Regions from separate parts of the Faecalibacterium sp. I3-3-33 genome, predicted to be linked through region 2. Evidence: predicted binding sites of a transcription regulator. Region 2 holds the regulator's gene; each other region holds the start of a gene.
What was found. Region 2 encodes Rex, which represses fermentation and respiration genes when NADH is low (regulators of the CRP and FNR family bind a similar motif). Its sites were predicted from a motif close to ATTGTTAANNNNTTAACAAT; they were not measured.

Region 1 (5,954 bases), 880 kb from region 2:
GCCATGGATCTGCTCAAGAAGTACGGCATTATCTTCGGTACCTCCATCTGCTACACTCGCCAGAACATCGACGCTGTCACCAACGACGCGTTCATGCGCTTCCTGTGCGAGAAGGGGGCACACTTTGGCTTCTACTTCCACTATATGCCGGTGGGCAACGAGGCCGCCCCGGAGCTGATGCCCACCCCGGAGCAGCGCAAATATATGATCGACCGTATCCGCTATCTGCGCTCTTCCGAGTGCGATATCCCGTTCTACCCCATGGACTTCCAGAACGACGGCGAGTTCGTGGGCGGCTGCATCGCCGGCGGCCGCAACTACTTCCATATCAACTCTGCCGGTGACGCCGAGCCCTGCGTGTTCATCCACTACTCCAACGCCAATATCCACGACCAGTCTATTCTGGAGATTCTGCACAGCCCGCTGTTCATGGCTTACCACAACGGTCAGCCCTTCAACAAGAACCATCTGCGTCCCTGCCCGATGCTGGAAAACCCCGAGCTGCTGGAAAAGATGGTGCACGAGACCGGTGCCCACAGCACCGACCTGCAGTCCCCGGAAAGCGTCGAGCACCTGTGCGAGAAGTGCAAGAACTACGCCGCCGACTGGCAGCCCACCGCAGACGAAGTGTGGTCTCACCACAAGGTCCGCGAGAGCCGCTACGAAAACTATAAGGACTGGAAGCCCTCTCAGCCGCTGGACTGAGCTGAAACCTGATTCAAAACAATAACAAGACCCCCGCCCTGTGTTCCTGCCCGGAACATAAGGCGGGGGTCTTGTTGTATAAACTGGAATTTATAGTCCTCTCAAAACCAATTTGCTTTTTCTTCTCGAAATACGGGAATATCACTATCTCGATATGGATTGTAATTATGAAGATTGCAACCAAACTCTTTTAATGATTTTATTTTGTTATCCTGTGTCCATACAATTAAAGATATTCCGTCAAATTCTTCAACATTTCCATTATTCATTTTGTTTTTAAAATACCACTCCACGATTGTTTGATTGCCTTGATGAAAAAATTGCTTAATCTCCCAGACAAGAACAGTTCCGCGTGTATTCCATTCGTCAAACCAGTGCTTTACCGTTTTGCAGTTTTCATATTTAGGACTCCAACTCTCAGTATATACAACATCATCTGTAAAAATATTGTCAATTCCTAAATCTGCTTTCTTAATCCACATATCAAACCATAATCGGATAATTTTTTCTCTCTCGTTCATAAAGTACCTCCATAACTTCCGATTTATAATTTGTAATATGATTAAAAAATACCCCGCATCGGAAGTGCTCTGATGCGGGGCAGGGAAGGTTTACTGGTTCTCAGCAGGTTGTGATGCAGCGGGCTGTGCGGCTGCATCGTCTGCGGGGTCGCCGAACTGGTCGTGATAATTGTTCAGCAGGGTCAGCTCCTGATTGCGCTGCAAGCCGTGGATGACCAGCTTTTTGATGACGTCGTAGATAACGGCAAACAGCGGCACACCCACGATCATGCCCACAAAACCCCACAGGCCGCCAAACAGCAGGATGGCGAACAGCACCCAGAAGCTGGAAAGACCGGTGGTGTTGCCCAGAATTTTGGGCCCGATGATATTGCCGTCCAGCTGCTGCAAAACCAGCACGAACAGCACGAACCACAGCGCCTTGATGGGGTTCTGGATGAGGATGAGGAGCGTGGCCGGAATGGCACCGATAAAGGGGCCGAAGAAGGGGATAACATTGGTCACACCGATGATCACCGATACCAGCAGCGCACTGGGGAACTTAAAGACCAGACAGCCGATATAGCACAGCACGCCGATGATGGCAGAGTCCATGATCTTGCCGTTGATAAAGCCGCCGAACATCCGGTCTGCGTACTTCACTTCCTCGGTGATCAGCTGCGCCCAGCGGGGACGGACGATGCTGTGCAGCACCAGATTGCCCTGCTGGACGAACCGCTTGCGGCTTGCCAGCATATACACCGCCACGATGATGCCGATGATCAGGTTCTTAGCCATCGTCACCACGTTCAGCACACCAATGGCTGCGCCGCTTACGATGTTCTGCATGGAGGGCAGCAGGGTGTTCTTGAGCCATGTGTTCCATGTGCCCAGATTGGTATTCAGGGCGGCGTAGGCCGAGTTGAGCAGCTCCGTGATCTGTTCATTCTTTTCAATAAACTCCAGATGGCTTGCCCAGTTCATGAACTTTGTAATGTTGGCCTGCGCGGTGTAGTACAGGGTAGTCACACTGGTAATGAGCTGCGGCACGATCATCATGACAAGCGCATACACCAGCAAAAGCCCGAACAGGATGGTAAGCGCCACGGATAGCGCGTTGATCAGACCGTTCATCTTTTCCGGGATAAACCGGCGCAGAAAGCCTTCGATGCTGTTGCATACCGGCTTGAGCAGATAGGCAATGACGGCACCGTAGATAAAGGGCATCAGGATGCCGGTCAGGGTAGAGATAGCCGAGCCGAAGCCGTCAAAGCGGTAAATGAGGAAAAAGAAGATGATGCTCAGTGCAATGGCACCAAACCCTGCGAGCATCCCATAGAGATACGGTTTGATGTGCGGCTTTTTGTCCATCATGACAAACTCCATTCCTGCTGCGGGCAGCGGGAATACCCGCAGCGCTTATTAAATTTTGTTGCTTCTGCGCCAGATATGCAGCTTATCGGCCTCGCGGATCAGCTCCTCACGGAAATCCGGGTGTGCCACGCTGATCAGAGCCTCGGCCTTTTCCCAGGAGGTCAAGCCCTTCAGGTTCACGCAGCCATACTCGGTGCACAGATAGTGCACGTTGGCGCGGGTGTCGGTAACGATGCTGCCATTCTCCAGCGTGGGACGGATGCGGCTTTCCAGCTGGCCGGTCTTTTTATTAAAGAAGGTGGAGGACAGGCAGATAAAGCTCTTGCCACCCTTGGAAAGGTATGCGCCCAGCACGAAGTCCAGCTGACCGCCTGCGCCGGAAATGTGCTTCACACCGGCGCTCTCGGCATTCACCTGACCAAACAGGTCGATATCCACGGCATTGTTGATGGAGATAAAGTTATCCAGTGCGGAAATGCTGCGGATGTCGTTAGTGTAGTCCACCGGGGCAGACATGCACTCCGGGTTATCGTTCAGGTAATCGTACATCTTCTGGGTGCCGGCACCAAAGGCGTAGACCTGACGGCCCTTGTCCAGCTGCTTGCGGCTGCCGTTGATCTTGCCGGCCTTGGCAATATCCACAAAGGCATCCACATACATTTCGGTGTGCACGCCCAGATCCTTCAGATTGCTCTGTGCGATCAGCCCGCCGATGGCGTTGGGCATACCGCCGATGCCCAGCTGCAGGCAGGCACCGTTAGGGATCTGCGGCACGATGAGGTTGGCCACCTTCAGATCCACCTCGGTGGCGGCACCGGCAGCGGCCATCTGGCCGATGGGGGGATTTGCGCCCTCTACAATGCCGGTCACCTGAGAAACGTGTACGCAGTTCTCCATGCCGCCAAGGCAGCGCGGCATATTGGTGTTGACCTCCACGATGATCTTTTTGGCCTTCTCACAAACAGCGCCCAGATGCGAAGCGCTGGGGCCGAAGTTGAAGTAGCCGTGCTCGTCCATGGGGGTCACCTGAAATACTGCCACATCCACGGGGTCGCTGCTCTCGCGGTAGTAGCGGGGCAGCTCAGAGTAGCGGATGGGGGAGTAGAAGGAGAAGCCCTGCGCAATGGCCTTGCGCTCAATGCCGCCCATGTGCCAGCTGTTCCAAGTCATGTGGGCAGCAGGGTCGTCGATCTGGAAGATCTCCGGCACCCACATCAGAATGCCGCCCCGGAAGTTGACCCCTTCCAGCTCCGGCAGGCGCTTCGCCAGTTCGGCATCCACGGCCACAGGGGTGTTCACAGCCCAGCCGTAATCCACCCAGTCGCCGCTTTTGACCAGAGCAGCAGCCTGCGCAGCAGTCATAAGCTTCTGTGCGTACAGTTCCTTGCAATCCATTATAAACCATCCTCTCTTAAAATACATAAAAGAATTGTAAACAATTCTGTGCGGACAAATTATGCAGCTGTTTTACGCCTGTTTTGCGGAATGCACACCGTTTTGCCACATCTGTATGGTAACCTTATAAACAAGGCAGCAGTGTGTGTTCCGCGCTGCGCAGAACAGCTCAACTTAGTTATAACATTAACAAAGTGTAGAATCAATAGTTTTGGCTAAAAAACAGCCGGTATAGCATAATGAACAGTTTTCTTGGCTTTATGTGGGGATTGTTTGGTACGTAAAAAACAAAAAAATTGAGAAAAAGTCTTGATAAAATTTTGACGATGTGCTTTACTAATAGCGTGGGAAGCAACTGCGGAGCAGTGCGGAATGATTCGTTTAAAATTTAACGATAAAACGCACCACAGCAGTTACAGGTTGCACCCAAGGCTGGAAAGTGCTATCATGGCAGAACCACATCGCGCTTAGTAATTACAGCGCACAAGGAGGACACTGACCGATGGCAACAGCAGTTTATCCCGGGTCGTTCGATCCGGTCACCAAGGGACATCTTGATATCATCAAGCGCGCAGCAAAGATCAACGACCACCTCATTGTGGCGGTGCTGATCAACAGCGCCAAGCATCCGCTGTTCACAGTGGAGGAGCGGGTGGCTATGCTGCAGGAATGCTGCAAGAACATCCCCAACGTGACCGTGGAAGGCTTCGACGGCCTGACCGTGGAGTTCGCAAAAAAGCGCCACGCATCCGTAATGGTGCGCGGGCTGCGGGCGGTAACGGACTTTGAAAACGAGATCCAGCTTGCGCAAACGAACCACGCACTGATGCCCGGCATCGAGACCATGTTTCTTGCCACCAGCATCAAATGGAGTTATCTTTCCTCCACCATCGTAAAGGAAGCAGCGTATTACGGCAGTGACATCAGCAAGTTCGTCACACCCAATGTGGAAAAGGCCGTCAACGAAAAATACGCACAGCTCCGGGAGAGGGAAGAGACCTGATACCGCAAAAATGCCGCAGGGCGTTTTGATAAATGGGTAACCGATAAGTAACACACATACACAATTCAGGAGGCTATTCACATGAAAAAGATCGTTATCGCATCTGCATGCCGCACCGCTATCGGCAAGTTCGGTGGCACTCTGGCCAACGTTCCCGCTGCTGAGCTGGGCTCCATCGTCATTAAGGAAGCTCTGGACCGTGCAAACGTCAAGCCCGAGCAGGTCGATCATGTTTACATGGGCTGCGTCATTCAGGCTGGTCTGGGCCAGAACGTCGCTCGTCAGGCTGCCCTGAAGGCTGGTCTGCCCATCGAGACCCCCGCTGTCACCGTCAACGTGGTCTGCGGCTCCGGTCTGAACTGCGTGAACATGGCTGCTCAGATGATCGAGGCAGGCGATGCTGATATCGTTGTTGCAGGCGGCATGGAGAACATGGATATGGCTCCCTTCGCACTGCAGAAGGCTCGCTACGGCTACCGCATGGGCGCTCCCATGGGCAAGAGCGAGATCGTGGATACCATGGTCAACGATGCACTGTGGGATGCCTGCGGCTTCAACAAGCACATGGGCATGACCGCTGAGAACGTCTGCACCAACGAGACCTACCAGAAGAAGTACGGCTACAGCCCCATCACCCGCGAGATGCTGGACGAGTTCGCATACAACAGCCAGCTGAAGGCTGACAAGGCCATCAAGGACGGCGCTTTCAAGGACGAGATCGTTCCTGTTGTCATCAAGGGCAAGAAGGGCGACACCGTGTTCGATACCGATGAGGGCCCCCGTCTGAGCGCTCCCGAGGTTCTGGCAAAGCTGAAGCCCGCCTTCACCAAGGACGGCATCGTCACCGCTGCTAACTCTTCTGCCATCAACGACGGCGCTGCTGCTCTGGTCGTCATGAGCGAGGAGAAGGCTAAGGAGCTGGGCGTGAAGCCTCTGGCAACTTGGGTCGCCGGTGCTCTGGCAGGCGTTGAGCCCGA
Region 2 (5,954 bases):
TATCGCCCTGACCTAGCAGCTTTTCTGCACCGGCACCGTCCAGAATGGTGCGGCTGTCCACCTGACTGGACACCGCAAAGGCGATGCGGCTGGGGATGTTGGCCTTGATCAGGCCGGTGATCACGTCCACGCTGGGGCGCTGGGTGGCAACGATCAGGTGCATACCGGCGGCACGCGCCTTCTGGGCGATGCGGCAGATGGAATCCTCCACGTCCTTGCCCACCACCATCATCAGGTCAGCCAACTCGTCGATGATAATGGCGATGTAGGGCATCTTTTCCAGCCCCGGCTGCTCGGTAGCCAACTTGTTGAAGGACTTGATATCGCGCACATTGTTCTCCGCAAACAGGCGGTAGCGGCGCTCCATCTCCTGCACCGCGCTGCCCAGTGCACCGGCGGCCTTGCGGGGCTCGGTGACCACCGGCATCAGCAGGTGGGGGATGCCGTTATACTCGGCAAGTTCTACCACCTTGGGGTCGATGAGCAGCAACTTCACGTCCTCCGGGCTGGAGCGGAACAGCAGACTCATGATGATGCTGTTCACGCACACGGATTTACCGCTGCCGGTGCTGCCCGCGATGAGCAGGTGGGGCATCTTGCACAGGTCGGTCACCTGCGCCACACCGGCAATGTCCTTACCAAGGGCGATGCCAAGCGGCGAGGTCATGCGCAGAAAACTCTGGCTTTCAAAGATGCTGCGGATGGAAACGGCGGTCTTTTTGTGGTTGGGCACCTCGATGCCCACGGCGGGCTTGCCGGGGATGGGCGCTTCCATACGCACGTCTGCCACCGCAAGGTTCAGGGCGATATCGTCTGCCAGCGAGGTGATGCGGCTGATCTTTACGCCCGCCATGGGCTGCAGCTCGTACCGGGTAACAGAGGGCCCGCGGGAGATATCCAGCACCCGGGTGCGCACGCCGAAGCTTTCCAGCGTATCCACCAGCTTCTGGGCGTTGGCCTTCAGTTCCTCCTGTGCGCCGGGGTCGCTCTCCTCCTGCGTTTTTTCAAACAGTTCGATGGGCGGGTACTGGTACTCGTAGCTGTCCACCGGCTCGCTTTCCTCGGCGGGGGCGGTGGCGGCTGCCTGCTCCGAGACGGCGGGCTTTTCCATGGCCGCTGCCACCAGCGAGTTGATGTCCTTTTCCTCCACCGGTTCGGCGGTAATGCTGATCCAGCCATCCTCGTCCGGCGCAGAGCGGAACGCCACGGCGTTCTCGGCGCTCACCCGGGGCACAGTGGGCTGGATAGGTGCAGCCTCCGGCTGCGTGGGCATCTGCGGCTGCACCACCGGCGCTGCCGGCTGGACGACGGGAGCATCAAAAGCGGGGGCAGGCTCTTCCGGCTGCGGAGCGTCCTTGGCAAAGAAATCTGCCGCAGCGGTGACCACCGGGTCTGCCACGATGGGCGGCGGCGTGGGTTTGGGCGCAGGGCGCAGCGGGTCCTGCCCGAAGGTGCCGCCCGGCCCGACGATCAGCGGCTCAATGGGTTCGCTGCCACCCTCGGAGAGAGCGGTGTGGTCGGGGCCAAGATCTACGTCAAAGGCAGCGCGGGGACGCGCAACGCTGACCCGTACCGGGGTGATGGGCGGTGTGGCAGGTTCTGGCTGGGCAGGGGCGGCGGGCGCAGCTTCGGTGTCCGCAGCGTCTGCTTCCATCTCCTGCGTTACCTTATGCCCCCAGCGCAGCACGCCGGACATCCAGTCCGGCACACCCAGATGCAGCCCGGCAGGCTCGTCCTCCTCGTCCAGTGGCTCGTCCTCGGTTTCGTCGTATTCCTCGTCAATCTCCCGCTCGGCCTGCCGGATGGCGGCACGCTCGGCGCGGCGGGCGGCGCTCTGCTCTGCAAAGGCAGAGCCGCGGGCGCGGATGCCGCCGGTGACGGCGCACAGCCAGACCCAGACCTCGGCGGGGGTGACATCAAAAATGTACAGGCTGCCGCACAACAAAAGCACGATCATAATGAGGTTTGCCGCCGGGCGTCCGCACAGCAAAAGCAGCACGCCGCCCAGCACAAAGCCCATTGCGCCGCCGGACAGCCATGCGCTGACACCGTTGGCGTAGCAGGCGGAAAGCATTTGCAGCGCCGACAACCCCTGCGGCTGGATATCGGAAAACACGATGACTGTGCCGCAGACAAAGATAAGCCCCAGCACCAGCTTGAGGATGCGGGACAACAGCTCCTCGCCCCGGGTGTACAAAACGGCCAGACAGCACACGGCTGCACCCAGCACAAAGCTGCCGCAGCCGAACAGCCCGAACAGCACATCGTGGAGCACCCGCCATGCGGAATCGCCCTGCACAAAGGCCAGCACCATTAGCAGCAGGCCGCCGAACAGGGTGCCAAGCCCTGCCGGGAGCCGCTGCTCTGCCCTTTTACGGCGGGCAGCAGTACGCCGTGTCGTTGATTTTCGTTTTTTTGTTGCCATTCTACTCTGTTCCCCAACTTCCCATAGACACAATAATTGATTCTACTATTGTACCACGCAAGGGCAAAAATGGCAAACCATAATGTTGTTTTTGTTGGAGGAAAATGGAACGAATCCAGCCCCTCTCGTGAAAAGGCAGTTCCGAAACGCCCGCAGGCGTTTCGGAACTGCAAATAAAAAAATAATTCCGCTGAATATGCGCAAAGCGAACGCGGAGCGCAGTTCAAATCGCCCGGCGGGGGAAGCCGCAAAGATTCACCCCCGCTCAATTTCCTTATACAGCCATGCCAGCGCGTCCGAAAGACCGCCCAGCTCGTCGATCAGCTTTTCCTTTACGGCGCGGCGTCCGTCCAGCACTGTGCCCATGTCCATGACCAGCTCCCCGGTGTGGAGCATCAGCTGGGTGTAGCGCTTTTCCGGCATGCCGCTGTGGGCGGCTACAAAACCGGTGATGCGCTGCTGCATCTGCTCAAAGCAGTGCATGGTCTGCGGCACGCCTAAGATCAGCCCGGAGTGCCGCACCGGATGCACTGTCATGGTGGCGGTGGGGACAATAAAGCTGTGCCGCGCGCTGACCGCCAGCGGGATGCCGATGGAGTGCCCGCCGCCCAGCACCAGTGTGGCGCTGGGCTTGGAGATACTGGCGATCAGCTCTGCCAGTGCAAGGCCGGTCTCCACATCGCCGCCCACCGTGTTCAGCAGCACCAGCAGCCCCTCGATGCGGGGGTCCTCCTGTACCGCCACCAGCTGGGGGATGACGTGCTCGTATTTGGTGGTCTTTTGCCCCTGCGGCGCTTCGGTATGCCCTTCGATCTGGCCGATGACGGTCAGGCAGTGGATGACATGACCGCCCCGGCTCAGGGTGACCGTGCCCAGATCTTCGATATCCTCTTTTTCCATCCGGTGCTGCTCTGCGGGGGTGTCTTTTGCCGTATCCATGCGCGTTCTCCTTCCGTAGCGGGGTCTTTGTGGGGTCAGTATCCCCCGGCAGCCGGGGAAGTATGCAGGAGAAAAGAAACAAAAAACTTTGTGAATTTTTTGCTTTTTTACAAATAGGTATTTGACATTCGCCTTTCATGCTGTATACTTTAAATAATATAACAGGATAAAACGGAACATCTCTCTGCGCGCAAAGAAGCCCCTTGCATGGCGGCAGAAGCTGCAGCGCGTTGGGCAGAAAGGAGAATTTTCCTATGAACACCCCCCAAAAAGCATCGATCCCTGTGATCAAGCGTCTCCCCAAATATTACCGGTATCTGCGCTCCTTGCAGGCCGACGGCATTACCAGCATCTCCTCCCGGGAGCTGGCTTCCCAGATGGGCACCACCGCCTCGCAGGTGCGGCAGGACTTCAACTGCATCGGTGACGTGAACGGACGGCAGGGCATCGGCTACTCGGTGGAGAACCTGCTTTCCATTCTGGAAAGCCTGCTGTTCGGCAACGGCGACCGCCTGCCCACCATTCTGATCGGCTGCGGCCGTTTGGGCAAGGCGGTGAGCCGCTTTATCACCACCGACACCAACGGTTACAAACTGATCGCCGCTTTTGATGTGGCTGAAAACGAGGTGGGCAAGGAGATCAGCGGCATCCGCATCCGGCACATTGACGAGCTGGAGGCATTCTGCGAGGAAAACAAGCCCAAGGTGGCGGTGCTCTGTGTGCCCCGCGATGGTGCACAGCAGGTGAGCGGACGGCTGGTGGATCTGGGCATCGAGGGCTTCTGGAACTTCTCCCACTATGACCTGTCGGTGCCTTACCCCGATGTGGTGGTGGAAAACGTCCATCTGGGCGACAGCCTGATGAGCTTGGGCTACCGTCTGCGCAATCAGGAGTGACGGCATGGCAAAATTGTATTTCCGCTACGGTGCCATGAACAGCGGCAAGAGCACGGCGCTGATGCAGGTGGCACACAACTACGAAGAGCAGGGCATGAAGGTGCTCATTTTAAAGCCGCAGGTGGATACCAAGGGCGGCGGGGAGCTGGTGAGCCGTCTGGGCGTGCGCCGCAAAGCAGACCTGCTGATCCCGCCGGAGCTGGACGTGTTTGCAGCTGTGAAGGCGGCAAACGATGCCGCCGGGCCGCTGGCCTGTGTGCTGTGCGACGAGAGCCAGTTCTTCACCCCGGAGCAGGCCGAGCAGCTGTTCATGGTCACGGTAGATCTGAACATCCCGGTGATCTGCTACGGTCTGCGGGCAGATTTTTCCCTCAAGGGATTCCCGGGCTCTACCCGTCTGCTGGAGCTGGCGCACACCATCGAGGAGATGAAGACGATATGCACCTGCGGGCGCAAGGCCATCTGCAACTGCCGCAAGGTGAACGGGCAGTTCGTCTTTGAGGGCGAGCAGGTAGCCATCGACCTTGAAAACGATGTGCAGTACGTCAGCATGTGCCCCCAGTGCTACTTCAAAGCGCGGCGGGCGTTCTACGCTGCAAAGGAAAACTGAGATACTTTTATATTATATACAAGCCGCTGCACCGTGCCGGGTGCAGCGGCTTTTTTGCGTGGAATGAACCCTCTCAGGCGCTCCCGCGCCAGCTCTCCCGAAGGGAGAGCCAAGCCGTAAGGTTTATCGCTAAAGTATTAGGTATACCGAGGAAGCTTCCGGCAGTGCTCTTGGCTCTCCCTTTGGGAGAGCTGTTACCGCAGGTGACTGAGAGGGCGAGGACGCTGCCCTTGGGGAAGGTGACTGCGAACGCAGTGAGCAGACGGAAGGGGTACCCCCCATAGGCTGTATACAGACTGATATATCAATTTGTTGCATTTAGAGGGACTGATATATCAACTGGGCGAAATACGCACGTTTTTTGCACTATTGATATATCAGTTGCGGCGGGACATTTGTCTGCTGAAGGGGAGAACGGGCTAAAGAAGATGGGTATGGGTGGCAGCTGCAAAGCGTGAAATTTTACAGGCAGAACGGCAAATGTAACAGGAATTATTGAAATTTTTGCCGTTATGCCCCTGTTGCATCCCAGATTTTTATGCAAGTCATTGAAGTATACAAGTTGCACAGTTTTTCAGCGCAAGTTTATTCATTTCGGCAAGGACGTCGAATCTGTTCTGAAAACAAGGGCAATATTTGTACGTTTTTATCCTGTATCACTGTAAATTGCATCTTTCTTTTTCTTGTGGCTTTTGTTATCATAATTGTATACAAGGGGGCATGTGCAGACCCCCTGCATGAAGATGTTTTCTATTAGGAGGAGAACAAAAATGAGCAAGGCAATTTCTCGTCGTAACTTCCTGATGGCTACCGGCGCTGTCGGTGCTGCAGGTCTGCTGGCTGCCTGCGGCAGCAAGCCCGCTGCTTCTTCCACCGCTTCTTCCGCTGCTTCTCAGGCTCCCGCTGCTTCCGCAGATGAGAGTCTGGCTCTGTCTGACGGTCCCGTCAACCTGAGCATCAGCTGGTGGGGCGGCGACAGCCGTCACGCTGCTTACCAGAGCGCTCTGGAGGCTTTCCACACCGAATACTCCAACATCACCGTGGAGCCCACCTTCGCCGCATGGTCCGGCTGGGAAGAGAAGAT
Region 3 (5,954 bases), 600 kb from region 2:
CCATCTGATTGGTGTGTACTACGTTTCCAAGAACAACTTTGGCGTTGGGCAAAAGGTTGATGAATACACCGATCTCTCCTTCTTGAAGAAAGAGTACTTTTCTGCATTTATCGAAAAGGTCAAACAATTATCGCTTTCTCAGGACGAAATTGAAAAGCTAAAAGAACGTAGAGAGCAGGAAATTACTGCAAGCCTTGTCAAGCTGAATAACGATATCTTCAAGAGTGAAAAAGGTCTGAGTGAAAACGACCGTGTCTATCTTGTTGTTGCTTCTATTATGGCTACCCTTGGTGATGTGGAGAACAACGTATATCCGCTTACCAAAGCTGATTTGAAGTCGTCCAACGAAAGAAACAATACGGACGGCGATATTATGGTTCGCAAGATCGAGTCCTTTCTCGATGCCAAAAAGCTTCCCAAGGACAAGAAAAACCTGATTGTGCGAACTTTGCAAAACACACTTACTACTGACAATATTAACAAAGCGGACGATGGCGAAAGTCAGTTAAAACGAGTATTCATCAAGATTGTTGATGACCTTGGTGTTTACTATAAAATCGGCTTGAATACGGATTTCACCGGAAAGCTATTTAATGAAATGTATTCATGGCTTGGGTTCACGCAGGATCAGCTCAATGATGTGGTTTTAACACCGCCCTATGTTGCGACGCTTCTGTGCCGTCTTGCAAGAGTGAATAAAGACTCCTTTGTGTGGGACTTTGCCACTGGTTCGGCTGGTCTGCTGGTAGCCGCCATAAATGAAATGTTGGCTGATGCCAAAAAGAAGATCAAGTCACCCGAAGAGCTGGCACACAAATCAGCAGAAATCAAAGCAAACCAGTTGTTAGGCCTGGAGATCCTGTCCAATGTTTATATGCTTGCTGTGCTCAATATGATCATGATGGGTGACGGCAGCTCTAACATTTTGAACAAGGACTCTTTGAAGTTTGATGGTCATTATGGCTTTGGCAAAACAGACGAAAAGTTCCCTGCGGATGCGTTCATTTTGAACCCGCCCTACTCTGCAGAGGGCAACGGAATGATCTTTGTTGAAAAAGCTCTTTCCATGATGAATAAGGGCTATGCAGCTATTATCATTCAAAACTCGGCTGGCTCTGGCAAAGCAGCAGAGTACAACAAACGAATTCTGGAGCACAGCACACTTCTTGCAAGCATCAAAATACCGATAGACTTGTTTATCGGAAAATCAAGCGTGTTGACCAACATATACGTTTTCCGCGTTGGTGAAGCCCATCAAAAGGATGATGTAGTTAAATTTATCGACTTCTCCAACGATGGTTACACCCGTTCTGACCGCAAAAAAGCAAGCAGAAATCTGTTTGATACCGATCGGGCGAAAGAGCGCTATCAGGAAGTTGTAGATTTGGTTCGTTTTGGAAAAACGAAGCTTAATATTCTTACAGAAAAAGAATACTACGAAGGGCATATCGACCCAGAAAAAGGCAACGACTGGAATCAGACAGCTCCAATCGATACAAGACCTACACTGGATGATTTCAAAAAGACGATCAGCGATTATCTTGCATGGGAAGTATCAACGCTTCTGAAAAATCAGCCGATGGAGGATGACCGCCTGGGAAAATAGAAGCCTCACTTAACGAAAAGCTGCAAGCGGTTAAGTGGGGCGAATATAAGCTTGGCGATTTATTTGATGTAGACTCTTATACGAAGAGATTTGATGCAAACAAGGTAGTTATAAAAGAAAAAGGCGAATATCCGTATATAGTCCGAACAAGCATAAACAACGGGCAGAAAGGATACATTGATGAAGATCATCAATACTTAAACAAAGGTAACACTATTGCATTCGGTCAGGATACTGCTACAATGTTCTACCAAGAAAAGCCCTATTTTACAGGAGATAAAATCAAAGTATTAAAACCTAAGCTTGGTAGGTTCAATAAAAACAACGCTCAATTCTTCCTCGTTGCCATGAGAAAACCGTTTGAGCTGTTTTCTTGGGGAACTTCAAGTTACAATGTTGAGATAATCAAAAAACAAAGAATCGTTTTGCCTGTCAAGGATGACAAAATCGACTTTGATTTTATGGAGTCGTTCGTCGCTGAGCTGGAAGCTCAGCGGGTCGCTGAGCTATCCGCTTACTTGACAGTAAGCGGATACGACAATTACGAATTGTCGGTTGAAGAGCTTGACGCTCTTCGAAACTTCAGTGATCAAAACGATAATGATTGGGGTACATATACGATAGGAAATCTGTTTGAAAAAGTTAAAACCAAGAAGCTGCCTTACAAAGCCAAGGAATTGCCTAAGCAGCCCACGGATGATTATATTCTGCCCTGTCTGACTTCAAGCTTCCAAAATCAGGGCTTGAACTATTATGCACCCAAATCCGGGGCAACTATATTGAGCAATGTGATTTCTATTCCTTCCAACAGCGATGTCTACAGAGCATATTATCAGACAAGAGATTTTACCGTTTTGTCCGATGCTTATGCGATTCGGTGGAAGGCCAAAGAAATTGAACTTTCCCCAAATCAATACCTGTTCATGGTCATGTGCATTAACAAGGTAACCGACCTGCCTATTTATTCTTATAAGAACAAGCTCGGTGGTTGGAATGTTGTAAAGAACAAGAATATCCGATTGCCCGAAAAGGATGGAAAAATTGATTTTGCACTTATGGAGGCTTTTATATCTGCTATCAAAAAGCTGACTATCAAGGAAGTTGTTCTTTACAGTGACCGAAAAATTGCAGCAACCAAAGAAGCAGTTTCAAAAACTGAATAATTGACAATGAGCAAGGCGATCAACTGTAAAAAGTTGGTCGCCTTTGTTTTATCATCATACAGCAGACTTAACCCCATATTCCACAAAAAAGCAGGGCGCAGCCTTATAAATTGCGAATTGACCTTTTGTCAAATGGCGACACTCGCAATCAAACAAAAACCAACTCTTGCTTCTTTCAGCAATATAACAAAACACCCTTCCTCTCACGGAAACCCGCAAAAGGAAGGGTGTCGAACTCAATATCTTGTTGTCGTACCAATCACAGCATATTCGTACCGACAAAGCCGGTACTAGCTGTTACTCAGCACTGCACCTCAAGCACTTTTGAGCGTAGAGCTGTGATTAGCAGTTCTCAGCGAAGTACTTAATGGTACGGACCATCTGAGAGGTGTAGGAGTTCTCGTTGTCGTACCAAGACACGACCTGAACCTGATAGGTGTCGTCGTCGATCTTAGCGACCATGGTCTGGGTAGCGTCGAACAGAGAGCCGTAACGCATGCCGATAACATCGGAAGAAACGATCTGATCCTCGTTGTAGCCGAAGGACTCAGAAGAAGCAGCCTTCATGGCAGCGTTGATAGCTTCCTTGGTGACATCCTTGCCCTTGACAACGGCAACCAGCAGGGTGGTAGAACCGGTGGGAACGGGCACACGCTGAGCAGAGCCGATCAGCTTGCCGTTCAGCTCGGGGATGACCAGGCCGATAGCCTTAGCAGCACCGGTGGTGTTGGGAACGATGTTCTGTGCGCCAGCACGAGCACGGCGCAGGTCGCCCTTGCGCTGAGGACCATCCAGGATCATCTGGTCGCCGGTGTAAGCATGAACGGTGGTCATGATACCGGAAACGATGGGGAAGGTCTTGTTCAGGGCGTTAGCCATGGGAGCCAGGCAATTGGTGGTGCAGGAAGCAGCGGAGATGACCTGATCCTCAGCGGTCAGGGTCTTCTCGTTGACGGAGTAGACGATGGTCTTCAGGTCGTTGCCTGCGGGAGCAGAGATAACGACCTTCTTTGCGCCAGCCTGGATGTGAGCCATGCTCTTCTCCTTGCTGGTGTAGAAGCCGGTGCACTCCAGAACGACATCAACGTTCAGCTCGCCCCAAGGAGCATCCTTTGCGTCCTTAACAGCGTAGATCTTGATCTCCTTGCCGTCGACGATGATGGAATCCTCGGTGGACTCGACAGTGTGCTTGCCCTCGCCGATCTTGCCGCAGAAAGAGCCCTGAGCAGTATCGTACTTCAGCAGGTGAGCCAGCATCTTGGGGCTGGTCAGGTCGTTGATTGCGACGACCTCGTAACCCTCAGCATCAAACATCTGACGGAAAGCCAGACGGCCAATACGACCGAAACCATTGATAGCAACTCTAACAGCCATTGTAATAGTACCTCCTAATTATTTTACCCATAATCGGATAAATCACGGTATCTTTATTGTAGACCAAAACCGGCAAACTTTCAAGTGTCTGCTAAAAAATTAACAACACAATTTTATCTTTTTTTGCTTTTGTACGATTTTATGCACCCTTCCACAAAGCTTTTGTTCAATTGCACCAAGGGTGCACTGCCGTTTTTTGTCAGTTATTTCCAGCTTTTCCCTTCCCGGTACAGGCAACCCCCATGCCGCCGATGCAGCAAAGCGCAAGGCCGGAAAGCAGCTCCGGCAGCGCTGCCGCCATACCGCCGCTAAGACCCGCTGCCAACAGCAGGAGCACCCGGGGCAACTCCCAGCACAGGCACAGACAAAAGGCTGCAAGCGCCGCTGCGTGCAGAGTACGTCCGTTTTCCGGCCGGGGCAGATATAGAGTGCGCGCCAGCGCCGCCAGAAACAGCAGTGCCGCCATCTCCTGCCAGACCGCTGCCGTAGGCTGTACCCGGTGCCAGCTGGAGCTGTTCTCCATAAAGCGCATCAGCACGTTCCAGTAGAACAGTGCACTGCCCGCTATGGCCAGCGGCAGACCGCCGCCGGGCGTTTTCCAGCCGTCCCGGCGCAGCCAGCTGCGCCCGAGATTGCTCAGCCACATGGCACAGGCTACCTCCAGCAGAATGCGCACAAAGGTGCTTACCGTACCGGCTGCAAACACGAACTGTGCTGCACCGGCAGCCAGCATACACACCGCCCCGGCAAAGGCCAGCACGCCAGCCGCCGGGCGGCGGCTGCGCAGCGGCGTCTCAGGCAGCGGGCGGCTGCGTCCGGCCAGCACTGCGGCCAGCACCACAGCGCCCAAGGCAAGATACCGCCACCATACCGCGCCTGCGGTGCACAGACCGGTGGCGGCGTCCGTAGCAAAGGCAAGATCTGCGCTGCGGCCAATGCCAAGCAGCACGCAGAGTAGGACAACAACGAACTCTAACGATTCCATTAACGTTCCTCGATGGGCTTATATTTCTGGCGCACGCCCAGATACTTGTAGGCCGGGCGGATGATCCGGTTGGCAAAGATCACCTCTTCCACCCGGTGTGCGCACCAGCCCGGCACACGGGCGATGGCGAACAGCGGGGTGTACAGATCCTCCGAGATGCCCAGCATGTTGTAGATCAGGCCGCTGAACAGGTCCACGTTGGCACACACCGGCTTGGAGCTGCCCTTTTCCTCAGCAAAGATGCCGGGTGCCAGCCGCTCGATGCTGCACAGCATGTTGTACTCTTCCTCAAAGCCCTTTTCGTAGGCCAGATGCTTTGCGCGCTGCTTCAGGATGACCTCACGGGGGTCGCTGATGGTGTAAACCGCATGACCCATGCCGTAGATCAGGCCGGAGCCGTCGCCCGCCTGCTTGCGCAGGATGCGGCGCAGATACTCGCGCACCTCATCGTCATCCTCCGGGTTCTCAACATGCTTGAGGATATCCTGCAGCTGGCGGTTGACCATCAGGTTCGCGCCGCCGTGCTTGGGGCCCTTCAGGGCACCGATGGCCGCAGAGATAGCCGAGTAGGTGTCCGTGCCGGAGGAGGACAGCACGCGGGTGGTAAAGGTGGAACAGTTGCCGCCGCCGTGGTCTGCGTGCACCAGCAGGCACATATCCAGCAGCTTTGCCTCCTCGTGGGTGAACTTCTGATCCGGGCGGTAGGTGCTGAGGATGTGCTCTGCCGTGCTCTGGCCGGGCTTGGGCAGGTGGAAGAACATGCTCTGCTTGTCGTAGTAGCGGCGCTTCATCTGGTAAGCGTTCACCATCATGGTGGGCATACTGG

Region 1: the regulator Rex is predicted to act here: its motif matches at 4,149-4,168, upstream of MTP39_RS07085 (butyryl-CoA:acetate CoA-transferase).
Region 3: the regulator Rex is predicted to act here: its motif matches at 4,231-4,250, upstream of gap (type I glyceraldehyde-3-phosphate dehydrogenase).

What each region holds. Positions count from the first base shown of each region.
Region 1 covers NZ_CP094469.1:1,474,157-1,480,110, forward strand. Annotated here, with positions in the region: gene MTP39_RS07070 (radical SAM protein) at 1-705, shown strand, start outside; gene MTP39_RS07075 (nuclear transport factor 2 family protein) at 807-1,226, opposite strand; gene MTP39_RS07080 (AI-2E family transporter) at 1,317-2,579, opposite strand; gene MTP39_RS07085 (butyryl-CoA:acetate CoA-transferase) at 2,628-3,974, opposite strand; gene coaD (pantetheine-phosphate adenylyltransferase) at 4,477-4,977, shown strand; gene MTP39_RS07095 (acetyl-CoA C-acetyltransferase) at 5,059-5,954, shown strand, end outside.
Region 2 covers NZ_CP094469.1:597,474-603,427, forward strand. Annotated here, with positions in the region: gene MTP39_RS02845 (FtsK/SpoIIIE family DNA translocase) at 1-2,425, opposite strand, end outside; gene MTP39_RS02850 (ClpP family protease) at 2,681-3,364, opposite strand; gene MTP39_RS02855 (redox-sensing transcriptional repressor Rex) at 3,619-4,260, shown strand; gene MTP39_RS02860 (thymidine kinase) at 4,265-4,870, shown strand; gene MTP39_RS02865 (ABC transporter substrate-binding protein) at 5,641-5,954, shown strand, end outside.
Region 3 covers NZ_CP094469.1:1,199,174-1,205,127, reverse strand. Annotated here, with positions in the region: gene MTP39_RS05790 (N-6 DNA methylase) at 1-1,606, shown strand, start outside; gene MTP39_RS05785 (restriction endonuclease subunit S) at 1,603-2,769, shown strand; gene gap (type I glyceraldehyde-3-phosphate dehydrogenase) at 3,112-4,143, opposite strand; gene MTP39_RS05775 (hypothetical protein) at 4,343-5,128, opposite strand; gene MTP39_RS05770 (citrate synthase) at 5,128-5,954, opposite strand, start outside.